4 regions of the Jeotgalibaca porci genome follow, and region 1 is predicted to be linked to each of the others. Evidence: predicted binding sites of a transcription regulator. Region 1 holds the regulator's gene; each other region holds the start of a gene.
The links. Region 1 encodes Rex, which represses fermentation and respiration genes when NADH is low (regulators of the CRP and FNR family bind a similar motif). Its sites were predicted from a motif close to TTGTGAANTANTTCACAA; they were not measured.
Positions count from the first base shown of each region.

Region 2: G7058_RS06530 (FMN-binding protein) is a predicted target of Rex. The motif match lies at 2,468-2,485, and genes of this name have one in related genera.
Region 3: G7058_RS07140 (CidA/LrgA family protein) is a predicted target of Rex. The motif match lies at 1,292-1,309, and genes of this name have one in related genera.
Region 4: pflB (formate C-acetyltransferase) is a predicted target of Rex. The motif match lies at 3,030-3,047, and genes of this name have one in related genera.

Region 1 covers NZ_CP049889.1:984,667-993,019, reverse strand. Annotated here, with positions in the region: gene G7058_RS05040 (UDP-glucose--hexose-1-phosphate uridylyltransferase) at 1-42, shown strand, start outside; gene G7058_RS05035 (CsbD family protein) at 99-302, opposite strand; gene tsaB (tRNA (adenosine(37)-N6)-threonylcarbamoyltransferase complex dimerization subunit type 1 TsaB) at 481-1,206, shown strand; gene rimI (ribosomal protein S18-alanine N-acetyltransferase) at 1,190-1,780, shown strand; gene rimI (ribosomal protein S18-alanine N-acetyltransferase) at 1,780-2,238, shown strand; gene tsaD (tRNA (adenosine(37)-N6)-threonylcarbamoyltransferase complex transferase subunit TsaD) at 2,243-3,259, shown strand; gene G7058_RS05010 (ABC-F family ATP-binding cassette domain-containing protein) at 3,508-5,454, opposite strand; gene G7058_RS05005 (redox-sensing transcriptional repressor Rex) at 5,758-6,393, shown strand; gene G7058_RS05000 (YdiK family protein) at 6,445-6,648, opposite strand; gene G7058_RS04995 (CPBP family intramembrane glutamic endopeptidase) at 6,673-7,344, opposite strand; gene groES (co-chaperone GroES) at 7,523-7,807, shown strand; gene groL (chaperonin GroEL) at 7,841-8,353, shown strand, end outside.
Region 2 covers NZ_CP049889.1:1,257,254-1,265,606, reverse strand. Annotated here, with positions in the region: gene menA (1,4-dihydroxy-2-naphthoate polyprenyltransferase) at 1-725, opposite strand, end outside; gene G7058_RS06535 (FAD:protein FMN transferase) at 738-1,781, opposite strand; gene G7058_RS06530 (FMN-binding protein) at 1,916-2,416, opposite strand; gene G7058_RS06525 (polyprenyl synthetase family protein) at 2,630-3,598, opposite strand; gene G7058_RS06520 (NusG domain II-containing protein) at 3,620-4,042, opposite strand; gene G7058_RS06515 (FAD-dependent oxidoreductase) at 4,137-6,002, opposite strand; gene G7058_RS06510 (Gx transporter family protein) at 6,261-6,851, opposite strand; gene G7058_RS06505 (sigma-70 family RNA polymerase sigma factor) at 7,007-7,585, opposite strand; gene G7058_RS06500 (NYN domain-containing protein) at 8,163-8,353, opposite strand, start outside.
Region 3 covers NZ_CP049889.1:1,371,575-1,379,927, reverse strand. Annotated here, with positions in the region: gene G7058_RS07150 (lactate oxidase) at 1-11, opposite strand, end outside; gene G7058_RS07145 (LrgB family protein) at 52-762, opposite strand; gene G7058_RS07140 (CidA/LrgA family protein) at 752-1,147, opposite strand; gene G7058_RS07135 (LysR family transcriptional regulator) at 1,533-2,426, shown strand; gene G7058_RS07130 (S1C family serine protease) at 2,500-3,741, opposite strand; gene G7058_RS07125 (MBL fold metallo-hydrolase) at 3,896-4,711, opposite strand; gene G7058_RS07120 (DUF2207 domain-containing protein) at 4,780-6,588, opposite strand; gene G7058_RS07115 (MFS transporter) at 7,239-8,353, opposite strand, start outside.
Region 4 covers NZ_CP049889.1:169,658-178,010, reverse strand. Annotated here, with positions in the region: gene parE (DNA topoisomerase IV subunit B) at 1-325, shown strand, start outside; gene parC (DNA topoisomerase IV subunit A) at 325-2,802, shown strand; gene pflB (formate C-acetyltransferase) at 3,085-5,313, shown strand; gene pflA (pyruvate formate-lyase-activating protein) at 5,422-6,183, shown strand; gene G7058_RS01005 (manganese-dependent inorganic pyrophosphatase) at 6,279-7,208, shown strand; gene ybaK (Cys-tRNA(Pro) deacylase) at 7,276-7,776, shown strand; gene G7058_RS00995 (metallophosphoesterase) at 7,856-8,353, shown strand, end outside.

The DNA of each region.
Region 1 (8,353 bases):
GGGCAAGAAGCCTTCGACGTCTTCATGAACCAATTTAAATAAAAAAACTCCGGCTCATCATTCTCAGATGGGCCGGAGTTTTTATCTTCATAATAATATTATCTGTTTTTATCTTGCCAGTCATCAATCTTGTCGTGCGCTTTGTCTTTGCCTTCTTCAACTTTTTGAGTTATCTGACCTTTTGTTTTTTGAGCTTTCCCTTCAAGTTCTTTAGACTTGTCGTTCGTAGCGTCACCGTATTCTTCCTTTACTTTACCTACTACTTGATCTTTCAATCCTTTTAGTTTGTCATCTAATGCCATTGTTATAACCTCCTAAATATAATTGAGAGAACGGTTTCAAGCTCCCTTAACACTATTATTGAGCAAATTCCAAGATAACGCAAATAAAAACACTTAGGGTATATATCAAATTGCAGTGAGATTTTTAAGTCATAGTGAGCTATAATGTTAGTAATAAAACGTGGAAGGACGAAGTATTTTGAAAATTTTAGCCATCGAATCATCTAACCAGACGATGAGCGTCGCAACCGTTGAAAACGGGCTGGTCGTCTCTGAATATACGCGAAATGGTAATCTTCAACACAGTACCCAATTGATGCCGGCGGTGGAAACCGTGATAAATGCTTCGAACTGGCAGCCAGCCGATTTGGATCAAGTGGTCATTTCGAAAGGCCCTGGTTCTTATACGGGTGTTCGGATTGGCGCAACAATCGCTAAAACATTGGCTTGGACGTTGAAGAAGCCACTTATACCTGTCTCGAGTTTAAAACTCATCGCTTCGAATGCTCTTTCATTTGAAGGATTGATTATTCCGGTAATTGATGCAAGACGAAAAAATATTTATGCAGGTGTTTACCAAATAGAAGAGGGACAACTAACCTCTAAAACGGCGGACGTTCACGCTGAGAGCGAAGTGTTTTTTCAATCGTTGGAAAAGGAAACGGAGCCGCTTATGTTTATTGGACAAGATATTCCGCTTTATAAAGAACGTATTCAAGAAATATTCGGTAGTCGTGCTCACTTTGCTCCGGTACAAGATTGGTTACCAAGAGCTGGGAATCTAGCCTTTCTAGCGGAAACCGAAGTCGCGGTCGATGCGCATATCTTTACTCCAGAATATTTGAAGAAACCCGAAGCCGAAGAGAATTGGCAAAAAGCCCATGCGGGTGAGGAGAAAGGTGATTACGTTGAAAGAATTAATTAGTCATTTTCATTCTTTGATGGATACCATCCAAAAGGAAAGTCCGATTCTTAACAGTAAACATTCTTTCTCTAAACGAACAGATTATCTCCCGGAACGCTATGAGTTAGCAAACGGACAAGAAGTACACTTAGAGATTGGTCAAAGAGCACATATTTCTGACATTTTAGAAATTCAACGTCAAGGATATGAAGGGAAGACGCCTTGGGGATTTGTGGCTTTAGAGAATGATATTGTCAAATCACAAAAATCGTTATATTTATTAATCTATAATGGAACCGAACCGGTTGCGTTTTTGGGAAGTCGTTTTGAAATTACCGATATCCATATAACAAACATTGCTGTGGCGCCGGCTTGGCAAGGTAAGGGCGTAGGCTCATTATTGCTGGAACTTTTGACAGCAGTAGCGAAAGAAGAAAAAGTCTCCAGCATCACTTTGGAAGTTCGCATCTCGAATAGTAAAGCGCAGGCACTCTATAATAAGTTGGGCTTCAAAGCTATTCGGATTAAACGCAACTACTATCATGGCGACGGTGAAGATGCAGTCGATATGAAACTGAATTTGGCGAAAGTATGATGATTTCGGATAATATAAGAGTTTTAGCGTTAACGGATGCCGAGGCTATTTTAACCATCTGTTTGGATGCAAATGCCGGTGAAACGACTTGGAAGTTGTCTTCATTTGAAAGGGACTTGGAGAACATCTATAATGTCTACTTAGGTTATGAAGAAGCTGATACGTTAGTTGGTTTTATCGGCTGTAGCTTAATGTTTGAGACTTTGGCCATTAACAATTTCGCCGTTTTATCTTCTCATAAAAGACAGGGAATTGGTGAAAAATTACTGCAAGGCTTGTTGGCGTATGGCAAAGAGAAGGGTGTTGAAAATTTCATCCTCGAAGTCCGAGTGTCCAACGAAGCTGCAATCGCGCTTTATAAAAAGTATGGTTTTATCGAAATAGATATACGTAAAAATTATTATGAACAACCGGTGGAAGATGCTTATATTTTCCAACTGACTTTAGGAAAGGAGTGAGTGCGTGAACGAGACATTAATTTTAGCAATCGAAAGCAGTTGCGACGAAACGAGTGCGGCTGTAATCAAAAATGGTTCAGAGGTTCTTTCGAATATCGTCGCATCACAAATTAAAAGTCATATGCGCTTTGGCGGAGTTGTTCCCGAAGTGGCGAGCCGCCATCATGTGGAACAAATAACACAAATTATTGAGGCCGCACTCGAAACGGCCGGAATTGAAATGGCAGATGTTGCTGCTGTTTCAGTAACGGAAGGTCCGGGCTTGGTGGGATCATTACTTATTGGTGTAAGTGCGGCAAAGGCATTGGCCTATGCACACAATAAGCCATTAATTGCGACGAATCATATCGCAGGACATATCTATGCCAACCAATTATTAGGACCGATTCATTTTCCACTCTTGGCATTAGTTGTGAGCGGTGGACATACGGAATTAGTTTACATGCCAGCTGACGGCGAGTTCGAAATCGTGGGTGAAACACGAGACGATGCCGCGGGAGAAGCCTATGATAAAATCGGGCGCGTGTTGGGACTACCGTATCCTGGTGGGAAAGTGTTGGATGAAATGGCTCATAAAGGGAAAGATACTTACAACTTCCCACGGGCAATGATAAATGAAGACAACTTTGATTTCAGCTTCAGTGGTCTGAAGAGTGCCGTTATCAATGCAATTCATAATGCACGTCAAAAAGGTGACGATTTGGATCCTGAAAACGTAGCAGCAAGTTTCCAAGCAGCTGTTGTCGATGTGCTGGTCGCGAAAACCATTCGTGCTGCGAAAGAAAAAGGAATCAAGCAATTGTTGTTGGCAGGAGGCGTTGCTGCTAATAAAGGACTTCGCCAGGCATTGACAGATGCAGTTGCCAGTGAACTCCCTGATGTTGAATTAATTATTCCACCACTTTATTTATGCGGTGATAATGCAGCAATGATTGGTGCTGCTGCCTATACGCAATATAAAGCACAAGACTTCGCAAGTCTGAGTCTGAATGCAAGACCGGGCCTCATGCTCGAAAAATAAAAAACATCTAGTCTGTGAGATACGGACTAGATGTTTTTTTGTCATCAGTAATTGGAACGTTTTAATCGGAAATAAAGAGAGATATGTTCCAATCTACACTGATTGGAACGTTTGAACGAAAATAAAGTGACCAAATGTTCCAATAACTATTTATTGGAACGTTTTACTCAACTTACAACTCCAAAATGTTCCAATCGACAACACGACACAAAAAAACCGAGGCACAGGCCTCGGTTTATGTAGAAAAGTTATTCTAACCCTTCCAGTTCTAAATTCTTAGCTTCCCATTCGTGCATACAGACGTCTTGTTGGTCTTGCAGAGTAAGGAGGTCGTCATTATATTCTTGAACTTTTTCGTGATCTCCGAAAACTTCGGGTAAAGTCAGTTGGGTTTCAATCTCTTCGATTTTACTTTCAATTTCCTCCAACTTTTCTTCTAGAGAAGTGATTTCACGAGATAGTTTACGTTCTAATTTCGCTTTTTCTTTGCTCGCATGGTAAGTCGACTTTACAGGAGGAGCGACTTCATCAGTCAGTTGTTCCTCTTGTTCTTCAGCAAGGAGCGCAAGCAACTCCGCTTCTTCTTGTTTCTTTTCGATATAGTAATCGTAATCCCCGATGTAGAGTTTACTTCCATCGGCCGATAGTTCTAAGATGCTGGTTGCAATACGGTTAATGAAATAACGGTCATGCGATACGAACACTAACGTTCCATCATAATCAATCAAAGCATTTTCCAAGACTTCTTTACTGTCGATATCCAAGTGGTTCGTTGGTTCATCCAACATTAATAAGTTATTCCGTTCCAGTGCTAACTTACAAAGGGCAAGTCGCGCTTTCTCGCCACCGCTGAGTGAACTGATGGTTTTTTCAACGTCATTTCCGGTAAAGAGAAAACTACCCAAAATGCTGCGAACATCTTTTTCATTCATAGTAGGGTGCAAGTCCCAAATTTCCGCCAAAACTGTTTTATTTTTAGACAACTTCGATAGTTCTTGGTCATAGTAACCCAGGTCAACGTTCGTTCCGAATTTTACGCCACCCTCAATAAAAGGAATTTGATCAATAATGGATTTCAATAAAGTTGATTTTCCGATTCCGTTTGGGCCGACAATACCAATTGCCTGTTGTTTGCGCAAATCTAGATTGATGGGTTTTGCCAAAACTTCGCCATTGTAACCAACAGCAGCATTCTCAACGCCCATCACCACATTGCCGCTCTCACGCTTAATGTCAAAAGCAAAGCGTACGGAACGTTCATCGCCCATAGGTTTATCCATACGGTCCATTTTTTCCAATCGTTTCCGTCGGCTTTGGGCCATTTTAGTAGTAGATGCACGCACGATGTTTCGTGCAACATAATCCTCCAGTTTGGCAATTTCTTCTTGTTGTTTCTCATATTGCTTCATTTCTTGTTCTAAACGAGCCGCTTTTTCTTGTAAAAACCAAGAATAGTTCCCTTTATAATGGTGGATTTTATTGCGACTGATTTCATAAACGTTTGTTGCAATTTTATCCAAGAAATACCGGTCATGGGAAACGACTAAAAGCGTTCCGCGGTAACCAAGCAAGTAATTCTCCAACCAAGCCAATGTATCAATGTCCAAATGGTTCGTCGGCTCATCCAAAATCAACAGGTCATTCTTTTCCAATAGAATTTTTGCCATCGCCAAACGCGTTTTTTGACCGCCGGAGAGCTGGGAAATAGGACGATCCAAGTCTTCTTCGTAAAACTTAAATCCATGTAAAACCGAACGGATTTCAGATTCATACCCGTATGCATCTTGCTTGTGGATTTCTTGTTGCAATGTGTCGTATAATTTTAAAGCTGCTTCCATGGCATCGGGGTCATTAATGACAGCTTCGTCCGCCAAACGCGTAGCAGCCTGTTCTGCTTGTTTCATTAATAAAATGACAGGTGCAAAGACCGTCAGCATTTCGTCCCAGATTGTTTTAGTGGAATCGACAGCACTGTGTTGGTCAAGATAACCAATGGTCACTTCTTTTTTCTTCGCAACAGTCCCTGCATCTGTCGGTTCAATACCGGCCAATATTTTTAGTAATGTTGATTTCCCTGCACCATTTCGTCCCACGAGTGCAATGCGCTCATTGTCCTGGATCGTAATTTGAATATTCTCAAATAAAACGGTCGGACCGAAATAACGGGCTAGATTTTGTCCTTGTAAGAGTATCATTCAGTCGTTCCTCAACTTTCTATTATATGCATAATCATTTTATCATAGTTTTTTCGTTCTGGGCGCATCCAAAAGAAAGGATGATGAAAACGGTCTAACCTTTGTGAAACGTGCACCATTTTTTTTATAAAAGCGATAACAACAAAGTTCAAGTTGAGATACCCTTCACAAAAAAGTACAAATTAAAACAAAATACTAGATTTTTCACGAGTGCATGCTATAATTGCACTATGTATTGATGAGCACAAAACGTTTATAATAGATAATTTTACATACATAAATTTGAAGAAAGCGAGAGAAACTATGCCAGCTAATAATGAAATTCCAAAAGCTACTGCCCGTCGTCTTCCTATCTATCACCGTTACTTACGCTATTTGCACGATGCCGGAAAAACGAGAATCTCCTCAACAGAATTGAGCGAGGCCGTAAAGGTTGATAGTGCAACTATCCGTAGAGATTTTTCATACTTTGGTGCTCTTGGGAAAAGAGGCTATGGTTATGATGTCGAATACTTATTGGAATTCTTCAGTAAAACATTGAACCAAGATCGTTTGACCAACGTTGCATTAATCGGAGTTGGTAACTTGGGACATGCGTTACTAAACTATAACTTCCATTTAAGTAATAATGTACGGATCAGCGCTGCCTTTGATGTAAATGAAGATATCGTTGGGACAATTGTCAGTGGGGTTCCGGTCTATCCAATGGGGGAAATGATTGAACAACTGCGTATTCAACAAATTGACGTTGTCATTTTGACTGTTCCGCAAGAAGTAGCACAAAAAGCTGCTAATAATCTAGTGGAAGCAGGAATTCGGGGAATTATGAACTTTACACCAATTCGTCTATCTGTTCCAGAAAATGTCCGCGTTCAAAACGTTGACCTGACGAACGAACTTCAGACCTTGATTTATTTCTTAGATAACAACATCAGTTAAGCATAAAATAAAAAATCCCGCGTCCTTCAAATTGAAGAGTGCGGGATTTTTTTATTTATTCACTTTATCTTTTATCTTGAAATACATTACTAACATTTGAATCGCTGTAACAATGTTATTCGTTGCGAAAAAGATACTAATCCACGTTAGGAATCCCCAACCGGATACATTAATGCTATCCACTGCGAAATAAATAAAAAGACCAGCAAATGCAAATTTCATAACGATTTGAAGAACGATATTTTTTAAATTCATAGAAATCCTTTCTTTTTACAACACTTATTGGAATAATTCAGGGAAATAAATTGGGAGTGAAGCAAAAGCATTCATTAAACCATGAGCCAACATCGGTGTAAAAATGTTGTTTGTCTTATAGTATAAATAAGAGAACCACAATCCCAAACTACCATAAAGAAGGTAGTGACCATCGAAATGGATGAAAGCAAACAGCAAAGCACTGATTACAGCTGATCCATAAAGACCAACACGTGACATGTTCAATTGAGTAAAAATAGCTTTACGGAAAACAAATTCTTCCATTACAGGTGCAAATACAGTAATCATAAAAATGAGTAAAGGATAAGCTTTTGTCATTTCTCTTAAGTTTTCGGTATTCGCAGACTCAATCGGTACACCAAAAAGATATTGTTCGATTAGTGAGGCTACAATTTGAATGAGAATCGCAGCTATGAAGCCTAACACACCCCAAAGTAAAACTTTAGGAATTGGAGCAGATGATGCTTTAATAATTGGCGCTTCAGGCGTCCATTTTTCTTTATAGTTAATAACGATCATCGTAATAGTTCCTAGAAAGGCAAAAATAATGGCCAAGGTTAAACTCATCGCGATTTGTTTCTCTGCCGGAAATAGGAACGTAAGCGGAACAGGCAAGAGTTGAGCTGCTAGGTATACGAAAATGATACGCGTGGATGTTGTCATTTTTCTTTTCATGTATCTAAACCTTTCTTGTTTGTTATAATTGTCCTAAGTGAGAGTATATCACAAGAATGAAAAAAATTAGTGAATTTGCTTGCATTATCAAAAAAGTTTGATTATGATAGAAAAGTAAGTTAGCACTCTGGATAGATGAGTGCTAATAAAGAATAAATTAATTTGTGGAGGGATACTTGTGTTAAAACCATTAGGTAATCGCGTCATTATTGATGTTGCCAAAGAAGAGGAAAAAACTGCAGGAGGCTTTGTGTTGCCATCTTCCGCTAAAGAAAAATCGCAAACGGGTGTCGTTATCGCAACAGGTAACGGTCTTGTAACGGACAACGGAACAAAAGTTGAAATGACAGTTAAAATCGGTGACCATGTATTGTTCGAGAAATATGCAGGGACTGAAATTAAGTACGATGGTACAGATTACTTAGTAGTAAAAGAATCCGATATCGTAGCAATCGTAGAATAATTTTTACAATAATAAGTATGAGGTGAATTTAGAATGGCTAAAGATATTAAATTTTCTGAAGACGCACGTGCAGCCCTATTACGTGGGGTAGACATGTTAGCGAACACAGTTAAAGTAACATTAGGACCGAAAGGCCGTAACGTTGTTTTAGAAAGAGCATACGGTTCTCCTTTAATTACCAACGATGGCGTAACGATCGCTAAAGAAATCGAACTAGAAGACCATTTCGAAAACATGGGAGCAAAACTTGTATCTGAAGTTGCTTCTAAAACAAATGACATTGCGGGTGACGGAACAACAACAGCAACTGTATTGACACAAGCAATTGTTCGCGAAGGCTTGAAAAACGTTACTGCTGGCGCAAACCCAGTTGGCGTTCGTCGCGGGATTGAAATCGCGGCGAAAGAAGCAATTGCTGGCTTAGCTGAGATTTCTCAAATTGTAGATTCTAAAGAATCAATCGCACAAGTTGCAGCAGTATCATCTGGTTCTGAAGAAGTCGGAGCACTTATTGCAGAAGCAATGGAAAAAGTTGGTAACGACGGC
Region 2 (8,353 bases), 270 kb from region 1:
ATGTATAACCAGCCGTAAATCTTCACTGCCATTTCCTTACCTATATAGTAGACAAGTGTATAGCGGTGGTTACTAATATCGGTCTCGAAGTCACACGTATTGTTAGCCAACATAATATTCGCAATCGTGAATACCAGTGGCAACGAACTTAAAAAGACGGCCAAAACCGAAATCAGATTCCCTGTCACTACAAACTGCGGCCAAGCAATCGCAACCGTCGCCAGTTGCACATCCGCTACATTGATCAGGACTGCGATGAAGAAAATACCAAAGCCCATTGTTAGCCCAGATAACACTTCACCCAACGGCATCCGCGAAATTGGAAAGGGACCAAATGTATATAAAATTCCCACAGTGAAGCAAACAGCACCGATAACCAAGAGCAATAAGCTGGTGCGAGCAGTTAAAACGAGGCCTAACACCGCTGCAAAAGTAATCATGCCAATAATCAGGAGGGTCACTTTCTTCACATTCAATCCCGCGATTCCGATGATGTTTTCTTCATCACGATACGCCAGGTTTTTAGCCTTTACGTAATCCATCGTATTGTTAATAGCGGTTGTTGCCATATCGAACACTAGCATTGCCACAAAAAACAACACGGTATTAATCGGGTTGAATGCTTCAAAATAATAGCCGGCGTATAAAACACCGAGTAAAAAGGGAAATAAACTTGCCAATTTCGTTTTTATCTCAACTAATTCCAAAAAAATCGCTAGTGTCACAGTGCACCTCTTCTATTTTTCTACTATCGTATAGTCTTCGTCTCGTAATTCAAAATTATCTTTTAATCCTTCAGAGAGGTAGACTTCCTTATCCTTCGTAACAAATACAGCTTCTACGTCGCTGCGTCCATTCACATAAGCCAACCCTTCTTCCACACCCAATCCAAATACGAGCGTTGATAAAGCATCGCCTTCTACCGACGTTTCGGAAATAATGGATACACCGGCAATCTCATTATCAAAGGGATAACCTGTCTTTGGATTCATTAAATGGTGATAAATCTCACTGTCCACTTCTAAGTAGCGCTCGTAAATACCAGATGTGACAATAGAGCGTTCACTCTGTTGCGTCGAACCGATACTCGCACCGCGTTCTGCGAATGGATCTTGAATCCCCACATTCCAGACATCGCCTTCACGTGCCGGCGAAGCTCCCATTACAAAAACATTTCCACCCAAGTCGATAATCGCTGTTGTAACATCAGACTCTACGAATAATTCACGAACTTGATCTGTAATGTAACCTTTAGCAATCGCACCTAAGTCAATTTCCATACCCGCTTCTTGCAAAAAGACAGAATGTTCTTCTGCATTTAACGTTACCTTATTAAAATCAATTTTCTTCAAAGCTTCTGTTATTTCTTCTTGGCTCGGTTTACGTGCATCGTCAAAGCCAATGCGCCACAAGTTGGTAATCGGACCAATGGTGTAATTGAATTGTCCGTCCATCTCCACACTGTATTTCGCAGCCGCTTCAATCAGTTCGTATACTTCTTCAGAAACAACGACTGGTTTCTCACCCGTCGCCGCATTTATTTTAGAGATTTCCGACTCTGTTGTTTCGCCGGTAATCTTGTCCGCCAAATCCCTTACAAGTGCAAAACCTTCTTCTATAACTGCTTCTTTATCCGCATCATATACGCTGAGGCTGACATAAGTCCCCATCAGGAATTCTGTCTCCTTGTATGCTTTCGTATTGATTTTATTTTCATTGTCGCACGCTGTCAGGAAGATAATCATCCCTACCAACGTCAGCAGATTTAGTATCCGTTTCATAGTTTACTCCTTCATGCATTTTCAATAATTTTAACACAATAGAAAAGCGTTTATGAGATAATTTCTCCTAAATGAATAGATAGAGGGGCCGGGAGTTGAACCCCCAGCCCCTCTATATGTAGTGTCAGTATCGATTAGTTATCGATTTCGATTGTTTCTGTATTTCCTTCTTTAGCAGCAGCGATCAATTGTTCTGCATACTCTACGAATAATTCTGATGAGTGTGTAGCTCCTGATACAACTTCTACTTCTGAAGCATCTTGTTTTTCAACTAATTGTTCGTTTAATTCTGGTAGGTAATCTTGTGGACCCACGCCAACTTTGTCAACCATAGCTGTTTGGTAACCTTCGTCTTCAGATTTCAATTCGCCAGCTTCGTTTTTGTAATCGTAGTTAGATTCAGTGATTTTTCCACCTTCAACTACCATTGTGAAGTCAACTTTCCAACCGTTGTCATCTAAGTTCTTTTGAACAAGTGTATATGTACCGTCTTTAAGTTCTGAACCAGTTGTTTCTTCAACTGCTACGTCTGATGAAACTGCTTCTTCTGTATCTGTATCGCTACCACATGCTGCAAGCAACAATGTTGAAGCTAGAGTAAGTGACCATGCTGTCATTTTTTTATTGAATTTCATAATGGAAGTACCACCTTTTAATTTTTGTTTTTTTCATGAATGCTCATCCTCCTGATAAAACATTCACAAATGATTACACAGTAATATTAACACGCTAAAAAGAAGGATGCAACTTAAAACAAATAAGTTTATGAAACTTTTCATTAATTACAATCTCTCCCTAATCTTTTTATCATTTTAATAAAAAAAAGCCCATTAAATGGGCTTTTTTTATTAATATTCACGTTTAATCATTTGCTCAGTAATTAGCGAGAGCGTTTTTTGAGTTACGCTTTCAGGTAGTTTTTCAATCTGTTTCAACGCTTTTCGCGTATATTTCCCGGCGAGTGCTTGTGCTTCAGCGAGGCCACCGCTCGCCACGACGATTTCATAAACCGCGTTGAGTTCATCGTTGGTGATAGCTTCACCCTTCTCTAGTAGCGGAAGCAAGTCAGATCCACGTTTCTTCTTCGCGTAGAGGACAGGTGCCGTGTAGATACCATTCTTCACATCTTGCAGGATGGGCTTACCCGTTTTCGAATCATCCGACGCAAAATCGAGGATATCATCGGTAATTTGGAAGGCCATCCCAATATTACTGCCAATTTGGTACGCTTGGCGGGCATAAGGGGAATTATAGGCGCCGGAGTAACAGCTCAAAGCAAATAGTTGCGCAGTCTTTCCTTGAATTTGGTTCAGATAATCACGCATGCGCATGTTACTGTCATACTTGCGGTCCATCTGGTTCAACTCTCCCAGAAGGATTTTCTCCATCCCTTTGGTATCCAAGTCTAATTCACGTGCAGAATCGGCATGGTCTTGCAAAAGACGAAAGCACAGCGTAAAGAGATAGTCGCCTGTATACACAGCGATTCGATTTCCATACGCGCTGTTTAGCGTTTCCTGACCACGGCGTTTGGCTGATTCATCAATGACATCATCATGAACCAGCGTCGCCATGTGTAGGACTTCCAAAGCGGCAGCAACGGCACGTGCTCTTTCCGGGTTTCTCTCTTTAGAGAGCTCCGAGAACAGTAAACTGTACGCAGGACGTAATAACTTACCACCTGAGAAGAGCATTTCTTTTATTTTATGTTGTACTTCTTCATTTTTAATTGTTACGTGTTTGTCTATCAGCGAAATGGTTGCTTCTAACTCATATCGCAGGGCAGGATAGGCATCCCACATTGGATGGACCTTCATCTTACTTTCACACTCCCTGTTCTACCTTAAAGATAAGACGTCGATTTCATTGGTATTATCATCTGGGTTATCGGATCGTACTTCTACCAACAACTTATGCGGTAGGCACAAGATTGTATCGCCAACCAAAGCGACATCCGACATACGCACACAGACCTGATCCGAGCAGTTTGCTTCTGTCATATCGACAGTCATCCCTGTTCTGACAATCGTATTACTATGACCATGATCGTCTTCAAAGTGGAACGTCTCTGTTTTACCGTCATCTACTAAATCGAAGACATGGACAATTTCACCGTTCGCTTGAACGACCACTTGCATGTTTGAATGATCTGCCGTCGCTTGGACATATGAAAAAATGCCTAACGGTAAAAATGAACCCAACATCAATAGTAAGACAACGATAACATCGCCACGCTTAATCATTTTTATATATTTCATCATATCGTTGGTTTCCCCTCGCTTCTTGGATGGCTTCACTATATACGAAAAATGGAGACAAAGGCAAGTTTCCCCACCTTCACCTCCATTGGTTTAATTATTTATTTACGCCTACTTCGTAGATCGATTTAATATCTCCGTACCACCACTTACTTAATTTCTTGGAAATCCAAGGAATAACGTAGTAATCTAACCCAAATGCACGGCCTGAACCGTTCATCAAGCTGATTGCGACAGGAACGAACCACATGTTAACCCAGTAGAACATACCTGTTAAGCTGAACATTGCAACTAAACCAACTGTCAATGCACTTACTAACCATGTGAAGAGACCGAAGATTAATGCCAAACCGATTGCGATTTCAAGTAGTGTCATCATTTTTTGCATGAACAATGCCATTTCAACGTTTGGAACCATGAATTCCATGATTTTTTCGAACCAACCTGGCATTTTATCAAGAACCATCATTGGCTCTTCACCGTAAACATAGTTCAAACCGAATACACTGTGAACCACTTCTTCAGCTGCTTCAGATGCACCAGATGCAGGGTCTTGTAACCAAGAGAACGGCATTGTTACATCATTACCAAACCAAGATGTCGTTCCAGCAAGTCCGAACATTTTCTTCAGACCTTCCCATAGCCACATTGAACCATAGAACACACGCAGCGGTAAGTTCCAAAGAACGTTGCCGTAACGAGACAAGTGTTTGCGGAAAATACTACGACCATCACGGATATGGAAAAATTCGTGGTGGATGTATTTTACAAAGTAGAAAACAGAACCAATTGTTAAGAAGTAGAACAAGTTGATTAAATGTTTTACTGCCATCGCAATAAAACCGCTTAAGTGGATTTTTTCCATCAAGTAAGCAACGCCGTAACGAGAACCGATTGAAATCATGAAACCATCGTATTTCCCTTTGTGGGCAACTTTCTCTGTTCCTTCAATAGAAGCAATAATGTTTTTCGCTGCTGTATGACCTGTTTGCTCAGCACTTTGAACGATTTGCGGTACAGGTGTATTATCGTTGTCTGGCTCTTCGTAGTAAACGATGTCTCCAGCTAGGTATACATTTTCAGCTCCTTGCGCTTCCATGTATTTATTCGCAACTAAACGACCTGCGCGTGCTTTTTCAATCCCGTATTCTTCAACGTCAGAGTTTGCTTTAACCCCTGCCGTCCAGATCAACGTATGTGTTGGAATTTTTGTTCCATCAGAAAGTTCAACGGTATCTTCTGTAACGTTGGCTACACCGTTGCCTTTGATGATTTTAACGCCGTTTTTATTTAGATAACGTTCTGCTTTACTAGATTCTTTCTCCGTTACAACTCCCAAGATGATTGGTGCTGCTTCTACTAAGTAGAATGAGAATTCTTCTGGATCCAGTTTGTTATCTTTTGCTAGACGGTCTTTCCATTCCATCAAGTCACCGATCATTTCAACTCCGGTAAATCCGGCACCTGAAACAACAAATGATAACATTGCTTTGCGTTTTTCTATGTCATGCTCAATCGCAGCTGTCTCAACAGTGTCTTTGATGTGACGACGCAATGTATTCGCATCTTCCCAAGACCATAATGTGAATCCGTGCTCTGCTACACCCGGGATATTGAAAGTATTTGGTTCGCCACCCATCGCTAAGATGATGTAGTCATATTTAAAGGTTGATTTTACCGTTGTCACAACCTTGTTTTCTTTATCAAGGTGTGTCACTTCGTCGGTAACGATATCAACGTTTTTGTTACGGTTGAACAAGCGTTGTAAATCGAATTGGATTGCATCTGGCTCTACACGACCAGCCGCAACTTCATGAAGCTCTGTCATATATGTTTGGTAAGAATGACGGTCAATCAATGTGATAAGAACGTCTTCGTTCTTTTTGAAATGCTTCGCCAACTTTTTAGTTGCCGCAACGCCAGCGAAACCAGCACCAAGGACAACAATATTAGTCTTTGCCATATTTTCTTCTCCTCTTTGTCTCTTTATCTATATGAATAATTGCCAAAAATTTCACTTACTTAAAATCACTTACCGCAATATTATAATGCAGTTGTGAAAAAAAGTCTAATCTATTTCGAATGAGAATAATTTTTTTAGTCAATTCTAATTTGGTTGCGGTTACATGGTAAATTTGTAATTATCTGACAATTTAAGAAAAAGTCCGCAAATATAGGACACGCTTGTTACCTAGTGTTTGGATACAAAAAAGAACCGGAGCTATTCCAGTTCTTTAAATTCTTCTGTATATTGTGCATCGTACCACATTTGGGTTAAGCGATCGGTCTTTGCTTCTTCACGCTGGAAGTTTTTAATCGTCACGACATGCTCCATTAAGTAGTTCGCCGCAATCCCAACTGCAATACCAGAGAAAATTCCGGTAATGGCTAGAACAGGTAAGTAAAGCATCACGCTGAACGATTGGGCAATGGTACTTGCCACAACCAATTGCCCCACGTTATGTAAAATACCGCCCGTTGCACTTACCCCAATCAAACTCACATGCTTGGGTCCCAAACGACGAACCGACAGCATCCCAAAGTAGCTCAAAAAAGCACCGGCGAAACTATAAAGGAACGTCGACAATGTCCCGCCCAATAATGTTGATACCAACAACCGCATCCAGACCACTTTCAAACTGTCCTTAGCTGGCAACGTAAAAATTGCCAAAATAGTAATAATATTTGCCAATCCCAACTTTGCTCCCGGCGCAAATGCGAACGGAAACGGAATCGACCGCTCCAACAAGGTAATCACCACCCCTTGCGCAGCTAATAATGAAATATATATTAATCGTGTATTTTTTTTCATAAGTGTATTCAATACCTTTGCTCGTCAATGTTGTGCTTCTTTAGTTTAGCATAACTGGGAAACGATTAATATTGAAGTGTGAAAAATAAAAAGCCAGCGCTTTTTGCACCAGCTAATTGTATGTCTGAGGTTGGTAGTTTTAACTGTCAGGTATGTTACGATATCGCATTAAATTTTTGCCTGCAACGTTCCAATGCGTTTTTTACCCTGACGTATTCTACGTTCAAATTACTGGCAATGCTTTTAATTGAAAGTCCTCTGATAAACAACAGATAAACTTCCTTCTCGAAGCTGGAAAGCAACGCTACGTAGTCTTCGTATGATTCCCTCAAAGTCAAAAGATACTCGGGTGTCTGAAAATCAACGAATTTCATTTGGACTGAATGGCTCGTTTCCAACAGTTGGTCAAATGACACCGCTCTTCGATCACTCTTCCGCCGATATGCATTTTCTTTACGGATGATTCCGTAAATATGATGTTGCAATACCAAACGATAGTACCCCGAAAATCGCATTCCTTTTTCGCTGTCATATCTCTCAACTGCATCCAACATAACTAGTCGCGCTTCTTGCATCAAATCCTCAAACTCAACATACTCAAGAAAATAATCTTTCATATATTTTTTAATCAAAGGAGAGAAGCGATAGAATAATGGTTCGAAATATTCCATCTGCCCTTCCTTCATTGCTGCTACCATCTCCTCGTTTGAGATGCCGCTCTCATTGTGAGTCACACAAATATCCCCCGGATACAACCTAGACATGACTTTAGTATGGACTAGAAAGATAAGGGTAACAATAGGATTAATAGCGTAAACCCAAAATATACAAAAAGCGGCCCAAAATGGTTACGCATAAAAATTATTAATGTTTTTAGAGCCAAATCTCAAGTAGAGCCTCCTATTTCAGATTCTATTTGAGCTTTTGACCATTATCCCAATAAAAAAATGGAAAGATCTCTTTTAAAGTATTTATACCTGGAATCTGGATGGCAGCCGGCTATTTCCTGACGGATTGGTTCTTGTATGGATTACCAGCAGCATTCGCGGCCTCACCTATGAACCTCTTCCAAGGTATCGTCGGCGCATCCTTTCTCATTGTTTTCTATAAAGTCTTAAGGTCCATCTTAAAATAACTAAATAGCTCACTCAAAACGATTTAACGATCTGAGTGAGCCTTTTGCGAAATAATAGCTCACTCAAATCAATTTTTCGATCTGAGTGAGCCTTTTACGGTAAAAACCTATTATTTTTACCCGCTTTGGAACAAAAAAACCAGCCCACCCCCTGTAGGATGAACTGGTTCATTTTTCTATTTAATACTTTTACCCGATAAACTCTCCCGCAATCTTCCCAACTCATCCAACTGCTCTTCCGTTAAACTGCCGCGTTTTTTTCTGCCATATCCTTGAACTTTTTGGTATTCGGCTTCTTTGTCGCGGGCGCGTTTGGAGCGTTGAAGTTCGAGCATCAAATCAAGTGCGGACATCCGGTTGGCGCCTT
Region 3 (8,353 bases), 390 kb from region 1:
ACTGTTGTCATTGATTTACACTTCCCTTTTTTTAGTTTTGTTTAAGTTTTATTACCCAAAGAATAGTTGCGTTAATGGCTGCGTTAATGGTGCCAAGATAACGACGACGATACCTGTTACGACGATGGACAGTCCGGACATTGCCCCTTGGACGTCTCCCATTTCAATTGCTTTTGTTGTACCCATCGCGTGGGATGAACTCCCCAGAGCAACACCTTGTGCAACAGGGTCATCAATCTTAAAGAGTTTAAAGACTGTAGGGCCGATTACTGCACCGATAACCCCGGTGAAAACAACCACCGCTACCGTTAGTGAAACAATACCGCCAAGCGATTCAGATACACCGACCGCGATGGCAGTCGTAATAGATTTTGGAACGAGTGTTGCTGCCATTTGCGTATCAAATTGGAAAATGAAGCCAAAGATGTAAATCATAATCGTATGCAAGATAACCCCCGAGAAGATTCCCGTTAAGATTGCTGAGTAGTATTGTTTTAAGTAAACAAAATTCTTTTCCAATTTAATGGCTAAGGCTACGGTCGCAGGTGTTACAAACAAGCCGATGAATTGTCCACCTGCATTGTATGTTTCCAACGGTGTACCTGTTACCAATAAAATGAGAATGACCATAATAATCGCAAACACGAGTGGTGTGAATAATGGATTTTTCGGCCACTTTGCTTTTAATCGCGCTGCTAGCAGATAAAGACCAACTGTCAGAGTGATCCACATTAATGGGCTCGTAATTAACTTATCCAGCATGTGTGCCACCTCCTTGATTCTTCGGTAAACCTTTTTCAACTTTACGTTTAACAAACTGAACGATTCTTCCAACGAATGCCATCATCAGAATCGTTGTGACGACCATAATGATAAGCAATTGCCACCAAGTGTCCGCGAGTATACCAAAGTTGGCCATCAGACCGACACCGGCTGGTACGAAAAAGATTCCCATATTATCTGTTAACCACGTTCCTATTTCATCTACTTGTTCTAAACGTAGAATCTTTGTGTGTAGCGCGATAAACAGAAGAACCATACCAATAACACTACCTGGTATCGCTATAAAAGAAGCAATGATTGCGGATACAATTTCACCAATGAATGAGAAAAGGAAGATCCAAAATAGCTGTTTGTATATTTTCAAAATTGTTACTCCTTCCAACTTCTTAATTACAAGTTGCTGTTGTAGTTACACTATAGCACTTGATTCGAAATAGAGATAAATACTCTTTTCTTATGTACTTATAAATATTATTTATATAAGGTCGCCTAATTATACGTTTTGTTTATGGTAACGATTTCACAAACTTTGCAAATAAGTAACATAAGAGCCTATTAATAATCGTGATTACTTCATACTAGCGAATTCACAAACTTATGAAAATGCACCAAAAAAACCCTTATTAATCCTCCTTTTTTCCAACGCTTTAAGCAACATTCTTTTTTTAAATGTTGTAAAGATGGTAGTTTAGGCCAAAAGGTTATATACTTGTCATGATACCGGATTCAAACAATTAAGGAGGGCTTTGATGAACCTACAAGATATTATTTACTTTTACCATTTAGCTGAAAGCCTCAGCTTCACGGATACGGCCGCGCATTTTTTTGTTTCTCAGCCCTCCATTTCGATGTCTTTGAAGCGATTGGAAACGGAACTCAAAACAACGCTTATCGATCGGAAAAGATTCCATAAGCGAATGAGTTTGACCCGTTCCGGTGAAATCCTTCATAGACATGCAGGCGTTATCCTTGACTCGTTATCGCAAATTAAGGATGACATCCATGACTATAAAAATCAAATTGTTTACTTCGGCTTCCTACCGACAATCGGCGGGCACTTTATGTCGACTCTGCTCCCCCGTTTAGGGAAATTTACTTCTTCGGTTAAATTCGTCGAGGAAGAAAGCTCTGATATTATGTACGAATTGGTGCGTTCCGGCGAAGTTCCGATTGCTATTACAGGGAGTGACTTGCCGCATTTCAACGACGAGAATCTCATCCAGATACCAATTGCAACGCAAAAGCTATCTTTATGGGCTGCGCCCGATCATCCTTTAACGAGGCAGAAACAGATTACTTCTCAGGATTTAAAAGATACGGTTTTTATTTCTTTAGAAAAAGGCTATACTCATGAACGTATTTTCGACCGCTGGGCTCAAAGTAAATTCGATCAACCACCGCAAACTTTGTATACGAAAGAAATTCAAACTGCGCTTTCGATTGCTTCTTCCACTCACATGGTGGCCTTTATGATTGATATTCTCGTAAAGGAATCAAAAGATTTAGTGAAAATACCTCTTATAGATCCACCTGAGTTTTATATCAGTCTCATTCTTAATAAAGAAAGTCAGGACAATCCTTTTCAAAATGAATTCAATGAAATGATGATGGCACTCGCGAAAGAATTATCGGAAAACAAATAACCGACTCTGCCAAATTTACAGTACAAAAAAGCAACTGGGGACGGATTTCCTCAGTTGCTTTTTTTACATCATCCTACAGTTGTTCCTGCCCGTCAGTCAATTTGACCGAAATCGTCATCCGTTCACCATTACGGTAAAGATCGACTGGTACGGTAGCACCGACTTCTTGACGGTAAAGAATCTTACGGAGTTCAACCATATTGGTAATCTCATCGCCATCCATTCCGACAATCACATCATATTGCTCAATCCCTGCTTCACTTGCTGCAGAAAGGCCTTGAACATCTGATACAACGACACCTGTCGTAACGTCTTCCGGCAATTTCAAAATGTTTCGTTGTTGGGAAACAGAAACTTGTTGCAAGTCCATCATGCTGACACCGAGAACTGGACGAATAACTTCACCGTTCGCTTCTAATTCAGCGATAATTCGCACCACATCGTTACTCGGAATAGCAAAGCCCATTCCTTCGACATTTGATGACGCAATCTTCATAGAGTTAATCCCGATTACTTGGCCGCCAATATTTATCAAGGCACCGCCCGAATTTCCCGGGTTAATAGAGGCATCCGTTTGAATGGCTGTGACATCCCAATCCACAACCCCGTCCCCATTAATATCTGTTTCGACTGTTCTTTCCGTTGCAGAGACAATCCCTTGCGTAACTGAAGTCGCAAATTCTGTCCCAAGCGGTGACCCAATAGCAATGGCCGGTTCACCGACATTTAAGTTGTCTGAATTACCAAATTCCGCTATAACATCCACATGTTCTGACGAAATCGCAAGGACTGCCAAGTCGGTCCAGACATCGGCGCCGACAATCTCTGCTTCTATTTTCGTCCCATCCTTCATTAGCACTTCGACTGCATCGGCGCCGCTAATAACGTGATTATTGGTTACGACATACGCCGTCCCATCCTCTTTTTTGTAAATAACCCCACTTCCTGTTCCATTGGTAACGAGATCATCATCGTCACTGGATTCCGTTTGTGGAATAACAAACCCGAATGGATTCCCCGCGTTCTGTTTCAAATTAATAACGGACACGACGGCTTCTTGGACACTTTCCACTGCTTCTGTTGTAGCTGTCGTAATGTTTAGGCTGACATTGGTTGTTCCAGAATCGCTTGTCGCCTCTTCTGTCACAACAGGCTTATTCATGTCGACATCGTCCTTTGACATTTCTAAAGTACCGGAACCAAATAAAATACCCGTTCCCAACAAAGCAACCGTTGCGCCACCGATAATTCCTCCAACAATCCCATTTTTTATTCCAGACTGTTTCTTTAGTTGTTTATTATATCTCTCGCTCATGTGCGTGCTCCTCTCTCTTCTTTTCTCCTTTAGTATAAATGACAATTTTGAAAAAATTATGAATATTCTGGGTAAAATTACGTTTCCTCTACACTTACTAGTATACGAAAAAAACCGAAAAAAAGCTTATTACAAGCATTTTCCGGTTTCATTTTTAAACTGTGAAGAGTTCGGTCGGTGTGACAGGATCGGTATCTAGAACACGAAACGCGTCATTAACGCCATGTCCTTTTGAAAGTAAGATGCTTTCCGCAGTCTCGTGCGCCAAAGCTTTGATGTTATTGTCTTGGCTTAAGTGGCCCAAGAAAATACGTTTTGTTTGGTCACCAATCATTTCAGAAATTGCCAATGCGCCATCATCATTGGATAAATGCCCATGATCTCCCAAAATACGTTGTTTCAGAGACCACGGATAACGGCCCATTCGCAATAATTCTAAATCATGGTTACTTTCTATCAAATAAGCATCGGCATTCCGTAACAGCGCCCGCAAGCGGTCACTGACATAACCGGTATCCGTCAGCATAACAAATTGTTTATTTTCATAATGGAAAGAATAAAACTGCGGCGCTGCTGCGTCGTGTGAGACGCCGAAGCTCTGAATATCTATATCGCCAAGAGTTAATACTTCGCCCATTTCAAAAATATGTTTTTGTTCATTTTTTATGACACCTACTGATGTAGGTAGAGATTGCCAGGTTGCTTCGTTTGCATAAATATCAAAACCATAGCGACGCGCTAAGACACCCAGGCCATTGATGTGGTCGCGGTGTTCGTGGGTTACTAATACAGTATCCACGTCAGATAAATCACGACCCACTTCATTCATGAGAGCCTGAATCTTCTTACCGCTCAAGCCACAATCGACCAGAATCTTCCGTTTCGGTGTTTCGATATAGGTACAGTTACCCGAGCTGCCACTGGCCAGTATACTAACCTTGAAGCCGCTCGTATGATCTAATTCATTCACTCAGATTCCCTCCAATATTTCCTATCTATTCTAACGCATCTGAGTAAAAAAATCACTGTCTTTTACTTTTAAAAGGCCCCGCCGCCGGATCCACCACCTGAACCGCCCGACGAGCCGCCGCTGAAACCGCCGCCCGAGCCACTGGATGAATCGGATTGGGGAGTGGAGGATACAATCCCTCGGGAAATCGGCTCTCTCACGCCATAGAGATAAGCCGGGTTCCGGTAGTAGTACGGATAGAAATAAGAATCCTCATAGAGCGTATCGTTTGGATACTGAATCGCCATCTGATCTAAAACTTCATCAGCGATTCCCATCGCAGCCGCATAGACAACGTAAGTATCCCACATTTCCACGGAACCAACGTCTGCCATAGAAAATGTACCGACATCGGTCAGCATCCGCTTGAAAGCCCGCCAATCTTTCATCGCGCGGTCCCCTTCCGGTGTCAGTGCCGGATGCATCACATAATAAACAACGCCATAAATAGCCAGTAGAAGGCCAGTCAAACCGAGTAAGAACAATAACCACCGTAGTTGTGTTAGAAGGAGAATTAATAACGCGATGTTCGCTATAAGCGATAGAATCACCCATATGCTCGCAGCTTTCGCATGCGGTGCCTGATAGCGTTTCTCGTAGGTCTTCGCTTCTTTCAGAACCGCCTTTTCCCAAGCTAAGTGCTCTTTATAAAAGGCTTCTCCAAGTTTTGTATCTGCTTCAATTGCTTCTACTTCGCCCAGAGTAACGGACTCCCCGTCTCCTGCTGTATCCAAGAACCATTTCAACAAGTGCCATTCTTGGTCAGAAAGGTCTGTATCCGATTCTTTGGTTTTGCTGATGAGATAATCAAAGCCGTTTTCCAGTTCTATCTCATCCATTTTCAAATAACCCCGGCGGACCAAATCAAGAAGAGTTGCCGTAACCGTGTCGGGATTCGGACGTTGACCAAAAATTGCTTTATTCATAACTGCCGGTGCTAGAGGAGCGGGTAGTTGATACACGTATTCCGGTTCATCATATGGATCCGGGTTGCTTTTTTTATTTTTTCGTTGCATCCATACTAAAGTCAGCAGAGCGACCAAGGGCCCAAACAGCCCCAGAAGCGTACCACCAATCAAAATATTACGGCGGCTTTCGATTTCATCACGTTCCAATTTTTCTTCGGTCCCGATGATCTGTTCCAAACGGTCTTCCGCGACCTTATTCGGATTATTCCACGTCACATAAGTCGGGAACACCACGTTTGCCTCGACAAACGTATTTTCCGGATTCCTTCCGACTTCCAATAAGACTACTTGATTATCCTGCAACGTGACTTCGCCCGTTGCGTCGCCATGTCCCCATGCTTTTAACTCGCCGGGTTCAACCGGCATCGGCAATTCAATCCGCACATCCACATCAGAAAGAACATCATCCCATGCCGAACCAATAACGCGGCGATTAAACTGCGCTGTGTCGTTATAATTCGTCACCATCTCCGGAATCCGGTACGCATATACGACCGTCATTTCATCATCGGAAATAGGTTTATAAACTGTGAAACGTAAAAAATCTGCTTCATTTATCAGTTCATACGTACCAGGTTCTTGAGAAGTAGCCTGTCTGAACAATTCTCCCGCTTGCCCTTCACCTTCAACCGTTACCGAAATATCAGTAGGTGATGGATGTGAGGCATAGTCCAGATTAAACAAGACACCATTAAACTCGCCATCAAAATAATAAGTAATCCGTTCTGTAAAAAACGCACTGCCGTCCTCTTGTATTTCTACAAGGACATCGTAGTTATCGATGTCGTAGGAGCGTGCGGCAACTTTGGGAGAGGAAATACTGAGTAAAAAGAAACTTACAAAACTAATAATAGCCACTATCTTTTTCATTGAACTGCCTCCTTTATTAAATTATAGTGGAAAGAACTATTCAGCGCGAATAAATTCGTAAAAAAGAGAGCGGATACGCACTAGAAAAGGATTCATCGCTGCTTTGGACAAGAGTGGCGACAGTACTAAAGATATGGAGTTATGCAGACTCTGATGGAACACTTGCGTAGTACACAATCCATTACTGAGTTTAACCAAACACTCGCCGACGAAGCCATTACTTATATTTACCATGCGTCTGTACATAAGGATGCGGCCCCATAAAGGCAACAGGAACAGAGAAAAATTTAACTAAAACAGCTCACTCAAACCGGTTTTACGATTTGAGTGAGCCATTTCCAACAAAAGAGCCTACTCAAACCCAAATTTCATGCTGAGTGAGCTCTTTCCTGCAAAAGAGCCTACTCAACAGTTTCGAGTGAGCCTTTTGCGGTAAATAGTGCAAGAGTTGGACTTTTTTAACTGACCTTTGCACTTTTTTGGAGTTTTTAGTGCGAAGGTCTTCACTTTTTTACTGACCTTTGCACGTCTATACTAATGAATGCGTCTACACGAATGAATGACGTTCCCCCAGAAATTTATAAAACCCTGCACTAAAAAATCCGACACGCGGCCTGATTCTTGGCCGCATTGTCGGATTTTTTTGTTATTTATTTATCTTTCTGAGCACTGCGATATGCTCCCACCCACGAGACACCAATGAAGGCGGATGCGATTGCAAGAGCGATCCAGGAATAGTTATAAGAGCCTGTTAAATCTGCGACGCCTGCTGCAAATAACGAACCGGCTGTCATACCTAGTAGAAGCGCACTTTGCAGATAACCATATGCTTTTGAGAAATCTTCCGGGGCATAAATCGCTGCAGTAATCAGTGGTGGCGCCACTGTTCCAACGGCGTTACCAAGTCCAAACAAAACAGCCATCACAATCGCTAGAGAATAATTTTCCGCAAGCGTCATGACTAAATACGTCACCGTTAGCAACACTGCTGCATAAATCGTACTGAAGACAGTCCCGAAACGGTCCGTGATGTTCCCTAAAGTAATCTTCCCAACGATACCTACAGCAGAGTAGAGCGAAATAAGTGTGGCTGCACGAATCGGTCCATGTAAATCTGCCAACACGGGAGGGAACTGTCCCAAGCCGCCGTTATTGGCCAGACCAACCATAACGCCCCCGATTAATAAGAGAATAAAGTATGGTTTCGTCACCACGACGCCACTAGCTGGCGGTGTTGTAGCTGCAACCTCTTTTTCTCCTTCTTTAAGAGACACAGGCTCTTCCGCCCCATATGCAGTCATTCCCATATCTTCCGGTCTCGCCCGGAATACAAACCAACCAATTGGAATACCGACAAGCAAAATAATCAGTCCATAAATGAGGTACGTATAGCGCCAGCCTACATTCGTAATTAGAAAAGTAACGGCCTGACTAAATATAACCCCGCCAACTCCCAAACCTGTAAAACTCAAACTTAAAGCCAGTCCTCGTTTCTTAACGAACCAGTTGTTCACCAGCATACTGACCGGGATGATTGTTGTAGACACGTTCCCTACACCCACCAACAGCGCCAACGCATAGAACACATACATATTCGGAGCAAAACCGAAGCCGATGTAGGCAAGCCCGTAAATCATTACCCCTACAATATAAACCAAACGAAAATTTCCAAACGCTAATTTTTTAGATATAAAAGGTGATAAGAATATACCCATTCCCAACACTAATGAGTTACTGATAGCAAATTGACTATTCGTAATTCCAA
Region 4 (8,353 bases), 820 kb from region 1:
AATGAACGCCAATCAACTATGGGATACAACTATGAATCCTGAAACACGTACTCTTATTCGAGTTGTTATTGATGACAAAGCGACTCTGGAACGCCGTGTGACAACATTAATGGGTAATAAGGTGGAGCCGCGTCGTAAATGGATTGAGAATAACGTCCAATTTTCACTTGAAGATGATAAGAGTATTCTGGAAGAATCTGACGGAACTGCTTCTGATCAAATGAAGAAACATAAGCAAGAAGAACACGCAGCATTAGAGCAGACGAATACAACAAATGACGATGCCGCTCAATTGACATTGAACTTTGAAAGCGAGGAGATTTAATGGCCTTCGAGCAAGATATTAAAGAAATCATGATGGAAGATATTATGGGTGACCGTTTTGGTCGTTACTCTAAATATATTATCCAAGACCGAGCACTTCCTGACATTCGAGACGGGTTGAAACCTGTTCAGCGTCGTATCTTATATGCGATGTATGTCAGCGGAAACACATCAGAAAAACAATTTCGTAAATCAGCTAAAACAGTTGGTAACGTAATCGGGAACTATCACCCACACGGGGATTCAAGTGTTTACGAGGCGATGGTCCGCTTGAGTCAAGAGTGGAAAATGCGTGAACCGCTTATTGAAATGCACGGGAATAACGGGAGTATGGATGGAGATCCGGCAGCGGCGATGCGGTATACAGAAGCACGTCTTGCTAAGATTTCTTCGGAACTCGTGGGTGATATCGATAGTGATACTGTTGACTTTATCCTAAACTTCGATGATACAGATGAAGAACCAATGGTATTGCCTGCACGTTATCCAAACCTTTTAGTAAACGGAACGACAGGTATTTCAGCCGGTTATGCAACGGATATTCCTCCGCATAACTTGGGTGAGGTGATTGATGCAACGGTTCATTTAATTGATAACCCTGAAGCAACAATCAAGCAGTTGATGAAATATGTCAAAGGACCTGACTTTCCGACAGGTGGGATTATCCAAGGGAAAGCCGGACTGGAGAGCGCCTATAAAACAGGACGCGGTAAAGTGGTTGTTCGTTCTGTTACCAAGATTGAATCATTGCGCGGTGGGAAACAGCAAATCATTATTAACGAGATTCCTTATGAAGTAAACAAGGCTTTGCTTGTGAAGCGTATGGATGAGATACGTCTAAATCGTAAGATAGAGGGCATTTCCGAGGTGCGGGATGAAACAGACCGCGAAGGACTTCAAATTGTGGTAGAGCTTAAGAAAGACGCCAATGCAGAAGGTATTTTGAACTATTTGTTCAAAAATACCGATTTGCAAGTCAACTATCACTTTAACATGATTGCGATAGACGAATTAAGACCACAACAAGTTGGATTGGCACAAATTCTCAGTGCCTATATTACCTTCCAACAAGAAGTCATCATCCGCCGCACGCGTTTTAATCTGCGTAAAGCAGAGGCGCGCTTGCATATTGTGGATGCTTTAATTCGGGTAGTATCAATTTTGGATGAAGTTATTGCGTTAATACGGAATAGTTCGGACAAGAAAGATGCCAAAAATAATTTAATGGAAACATACCAGTTTTCTGAAACGCAAGCCGAAGCGATTGTATCTTTACAATTGTATCGCTTGACGAATACAGACATCGTTTCCTTGCAAAATGAAAAACTTGATTTGAATGAACAAGTGGCCTCTTACAACAGTATCTTAAACAATGACATGACGTTACGCATGGTCATGAAGAACGAACTGATGGCAATTAAGAAGAAATACGCAACACCACGCTTATCCAGCCTGGAAGCAGAAATCGAAGAGATTAAAATCGAAACGGAAGTCCTTATTCCGGATGAGGAAGTATTCGTTGTACTGACCCAAGAAGGGTATTACAAACGCACGACCTTCCGCTCCTTTGCAGCCACGGAAGCCAGTGGTTTAGGGTTAAGAGAAGGGGATCAGCCGCTCTTAATCGAAAAAGCCTCGACTTTAGATGCGATTGTAATGTTTACAAATAAAGGCAGCTACTTGCACTTGCCAATTCATGAGCTACCGGAATTGAAGTGGAAAGAGATGGGACACCATATTTCTCAAACCATTCCTTTTGCAGCAGGCGAAGAAATTGTAAATGCACGCATTGTCAAACATGAAGAATCGCTTACGGATAAACAAACAGTCATATTTATCACAAAGGAAGGTATGATTAAGCGGACGCTCTTGTCAGAATATCAGACCTACCGTGGATACAAACGTAAAAAAGCGGTCGCTATCAAGTTGAAGACGGACGATGATATTGTCCAAAACATTCACTTTAGTGATGAAACGGAAAAACAATATGAAGTTCTCTTCATTACCAACGGTGGATTCAGCCTACGTTATCTATTAGAAGAGGTAACGCCGACTGGTATTCGCACAAGCGGCGTGAAAGCGATCAACTTGAGAGCCGATGACTATGTAGTAGGGGCAACAATCTTTGAAGTAGATGATGACAAACATCCTCTTTTGATTATGACCCAAAGAGGGAATGCGAAGCGTTTCAGAACAGGTGAGATTTCCCGTCTGGGTAGAGCGAAGCGCGGACTCATGTTAATCAAAGAGCTAAAAACAAATCCGCACCGAATTGTGTATATGGATTCAAATCCAGACAGCCAAGACTTGTACACCATTAAGACGACACGTGGGAAAGTAAAAGAACTGATCAGCAAAAATGTTCCCTTTACACCACGCTATACGAATGGCACGTCTATCCTTGTTGAGAGCGAAGATGGACACATTCATGCTATCAAGAAGTTGTATCCCATTTCACAATTGGATGCAGAAAGCTAACTGTATCGATACAATTGAAACAGCCTCCATCTGTTATATAATACAGATGGAGGCTGTTTTTATTTTTAAAGATAAATAATGAATTAAGTGATTAATAATATTTATCTTTAAGAACGTTGATTTATAAGGGTGCGTATCGGTTTTTTAGAAGTTGAAACATAAAAATAACAAAATGCATGAAAAACATTGCACAAACTGTAAAACGTGTTATAATGAATTTGTTAAAGGTGTTACATAATTCACAAATTAAAAAAACAGGTATTTATTAGGAGGATTTTAGTTATGGAACAATGGCAAGGTTTCAAAGGCAAGACTTGGAAAACAGAAGTTGACGTTCGCGATTTTATCCAACAAAACTACTCAGCGTATGAAGGCGATGCAGAATTCTTGGAAGGACCAACTGAAGCAACAAACGAACTTTGGGCTCAAGTAATGGACTTAACGAAACAAGAAATGGAAGCTGGCGGCGTACTTGATATGGATACGAAAGTCGTATCAACAATCACATCCCATGATGCAGGTTATTTGAATAAAGACAAAGAACAAATTGTTGGTTTCCAAACAGAAAAACCTTTCAAACGTTCATTGCAACCATTTGGCGGAATCCGTATGAGTGAGCAATCAGCAGAAGCTTACGGTTACGAAATCGATCCTGAAGTTTCCCATATTTTCCGTGACTACAGAAAAACACATAACCAAGGTGTATTTGACGTTTATACGCCAGAAATGCGTAACGCACGTTCAAACAAAATCATCACTGGTTTACCAGACGCATACGGACGTGGCCGGATTATCGGAGATTACCGTCGTGTTGCATTATACGGTGTCGATTTCCTAATGCAAGAAAAATTAAAAGACTTCGCAGTTCTTGGTAACGGCACAATGTCAGAAGATATTATCCGTTTACGTGAAGAAATGAGCGAGCAATATCGCGCATTGAAAGACTTGAAAGAATTAGGAAACATCTACGGATTTGATATTTCTAAACCAGCTACAACAGCTAAAGAAGCATTCCAATGGCTATACCTTGGTTACTTGGCTGCTGTTAAACAACAAAACGGTGCAGCAATGTCCCTAGGTCGTGTTTCTACATTCTTGGATGTTTATATCCAACGTGATTTAGAAAACGGTACGTTAACAGAAAAAGAAGCACAAGAAATCGTTGATCACTTTGTAATGAAACTACGTTTGGTTAAATTTGCTCGTACACCAGATTACAACGAACTATTCTCTGGAGACCCAACATGGGTAACAGAAGCAATCGGTGGTATGGGTGAAGACGGCCGTACGCTCGTAACTAAGAGCTCATTCCGTTTCCTACAAACATTGAAAAACATGGGAACTGCTCCTGAGCCAAACTTGACAGTACTATGGTCAACACGCTTGCCTGAAGGCTTCAAACGTTTCTGTGCACACATTTCCATCGTTACAAGCTCAATCCAATACGAAAACGATGATGTAATGCGTCCAGAGTGGGGCGATGACTACGGAATCGCTTGTTGTGTATCTGCAATGCGTATCGGTAAACAAATGCAATTCTTCGGAGCGCGTGCGAACTTGGCTAAATCATTGTTGTATGCAATCAACGGTGGTGTGGACGAAGTTACAAGAAAACAAGTTGGTCCTAAATACCAACCAATTACTTCTGAGTACTTAGACTATGACGAAGTAATGGAAAAATTCGATATGATGAACGAATGGGTTGCTGGTATGTATATCAACATCCTGAACGTTATCCACTATATGCATGATAAATACAGTTATGAAGATTTAGAAATGGCACTACATGATACAAATGTTATGCGTACAATGGCAACAGGTATTGCTGGCTTCTCTGTAACAATCGACTCTCTTTCAGCGATTAAACACGCAAAAGTTAAAGTAATCCGCGACGAACACGGAATTGCAGTAGACTTTGAAATCGAAGGCGATTATCCAAAATACGGTAATAACGATGACCGTGCGGATGAAATTGGAGTCTGGTTGTTGAAAGACTTCATGAGTAAAGTTAAAAAACACAAAACTTACCGTGATGCAAAACATACAACATCAATCCTAACAATTACTTCAAACGTTGTTTACGGTAAGAGTACGGGTGCTACACCAGACGGGCGTAAAGCAGGCGTACCATTCGCTCCAGGTGCTAACCCACAACATGGTCGCGATACACATGGTGCTTTAGCAAGTCTTTCTTCAGTAGCGAAGATTCCATACCGTTACTCATTAGATGGTATCTCAAACACATTCTCAATCGTACCAAAAGCTTTGGGACGTGAAGATGAAGTGCAAGAAGAAAACCTATCAAACATGTTAGACGGTTATGTACGTAAAGGTGGTCACCACTTGAACGTTAACGTATTCAACCGTGAAACACTTATGGATGCAATGGAGCACCCAGAGAACTACCCACAATTGACAATCCGTGTATCTGGATACGCAGTTAACTTTGTGAAATTGACGCGCGAACAACAAATGGATGTTATCAGCCGTACAATGCACGAAAGCATGTAATACTATTCGAATGCGGAGGCCCTGCCTCCGTTTTCGACCAAAGGGAATGAGACACGCTCTTTCCTTTTGGTCGGAAAATCACAAGAAATCGTGGAGGAGAAATGACTTATGACTAACCCAATGACAGGTTTTGTACACTCAACTGAGAGTTTTGGTTCCGTGGATGGACCTGGTATTCGTTTTATTGTATTTATGCAGGGGTGTCGTATGCGTTGCGAATTCTGTCATAACCCTGATACCTGGAATATTGGTGGCGGAAATGAAATGACAACAGACGAAGTTCTGGACATGGCTCTTCAATATCGCGAGTTCTGGGGAGAAAAGGGTGGGATTACCGTCAGCGGTGGTGAACCCTTACTTCAAATTGATTTTATTATTGAACTATTTACTAAAGCGAAAGCACTCGGTGTGAATACAGCCTTAGATACGTGTGGGCAACCTTTTACACGTGATGAGCCGTTTTTTGGAAGATTCGAAGCGTTAATGGAAGTAACTGATCTTATTCTGATGGATATTAAGCATATTGATGACCTTGGCCATAAGAAATTAACGATGTGGTCCAATAAGAGTATTTTGGAAATGACAGAATACTTATCTGAAATTGGAAAACCAGCTTGGATCCGTCACGTATTAGTACCGGAACGATCTGATTATGATGAATACCTAATCCGCCTGGGCGACTACATTGCAACCTTGAAGAATGTTCAAAAAGTCGAAATTCTGCCGTATCATAAGATGGGTGTCTACAAGTACGAAGCATTGGGAATTCCGTATAAATTAGAAGGTATCGAGTCGCCGACACACGAACGCGTTATGAATGCGCGTAAATTATTGCGCTGCGATGAATACAACGGTTATTTAAACGTTTAATCAGTGATAAAAAAGGAAAAAGGCGAAATTTCGTTGCCCTTTTCCTTTTTTTTTAATATCATACATACATATAGATAGATGAAAGAGGGTCAATTATGGAAAAATTATTAGTTTTTGGTCATCAAAATCCGGACACAGATGCGATTACATCTGCAATATCATTTGCTCACTACTTGAATGAAAGTGGCGTTGAAGCTGAGGCTGTTGCATTCGAAGGACCAAGTGAAGAAACAGCATTTGCTTTGAATCATTTTAACTGGGAAGCACCGCGTGTTGTAAATACGGTGTCGAATGAAGTTTCAGCAGTAGCGTTGGTAGACCATAACGAATTCCAACAAAGTGCAACGGATATTACAAACGTTGAGATTAAATACGTTATTGATCACCACCGTATCTCTAACTTCGAAACTGCGAACCCATTATACTACCGCAGTGAACCGGTTGGTTGTACTAACACGGTTATCTACAAAATGTATCAAGAAAAAGGAATCGAAATTCCAGCACAAATTGCTGGTTTGATGCTTTCTGCTATTATTTCTGATACTTTGTTATTCAAATCTCCTACCTGTACGCCGGAAGATGTTGCTGTAGCTAAAGAATTGGCTGCTATTGCAGATGTTGATGTGGCTGAGTATGGTATGGATATGTTGAAAGCTGGGACGAACCTTGATAGTAAATCAAGCGAAGAATTACTGGATTTGGATGCGAAGTCATTCCCAATGGGTGATAAGTCCGTCCGCATTGGTCAAGTAAATACAGTCGATATTCAAGATGTCCTAAAACGTCAAGAAGAGTTAGTAAGCTTAATGACAGCAGAAAATGCAGCAGAGAATTATGATTTATTTGTTTTGATGATTACGAACATCGTTGAGAGCGACTCAACGCTTCTTGTTGTTGGAAATGGCGCAGACAAAGCTGAGACAGCATTTAATGTTACGTTCGAAAATCAAACAGCATTCCTAGAAGGTGTTGTTTCACGTAAAAAACAAATCGTCCCACAATTAACTGAGGCATACACGAAATAATTAACTGACTAAATAGAGAATAAGGGAAACCTGATTCTCTATTTTTTTAGATTCCGGAGTGATGACAATGGCAAAAAAGAAGATCAACAAAACAAATGCCATGCGGATGGTAGAACAGGCTAAAATTCCGTATAAGATTCATGAATATGCATGGAGTGAAAATCATTTGGATGCAAAGAGCGCGGTCAAAAATGGCGAAGTCCCTCTCGAGAGAGTATTCAAAACCTTGGTAGTAGTAGGAAACGTAACCGGGCCGATTGTCGTATGTATTCCAGCGACCGCTGAAATTAACTTTAAGTTATTAGCAAACGCCAGTGGAAATAAGCGGACTGAATTACTGCCGTTGGAAGAATTAGAGAAAACGACGGGTTACATTCGTGGCGGCACTTCTCCAATTGGAATGAAAAAACAGTATCCAACTTTTCTGGCACAAGAGGCTCAAGCGTTAGAGACGGTTATTGTTTCTGCGGGTAGAAGAGGGCTGCAAGTCGAACTGAAACCAACCGATTTGCAAGCCTTAACTCAAGCTAAATTTATCGCTGTGACAATGAAATCACATTCTTTTTAAGAAGTATGAATAAAAGTATTCCAAATTCGAATTAATGTGATATACTATTATTTAGTAAGTGAAAGGAGAGACGTTTATTTTGAAATTCGGGGTATTATCCGATATCCACATTGACATAAATGAGCGTAAACTTGCTCCGGGCCAATCCTATGATTCGTTGTTGGCAGAATACCTGTATCATAACGAAATCGATGTCTTACTGCTTGCAGGGGACATTAGCTCTGATTACAGAGAGTCACTCGCCTTTCTTGATAAAATGAAGAATCATCGTGTTTCTAAGATTCTCTTTGTACCAGGAAATCATGATTATTGGTCCATTCGAAATAAAGAGACCGATACGAACAAAATCAATCTCTTATTCAATGAACGCGAGGAATCACTCGTCGCAAATCCTTTTATTGTGAATGATACGTATGCTGTCGTAGGTAATCCTGGCTGGTATGATTATGGTTTTGCAAGTAACAAGTATACAGAAGAGGAGTTTGAAGCTAAGAAACTCCGGGTAGGTGGTTGGAATGACCGCTTGTACGTTCATTGGGGAAAGTCTGATCGAGACGTTTCCCGGGAAATGTTGGCT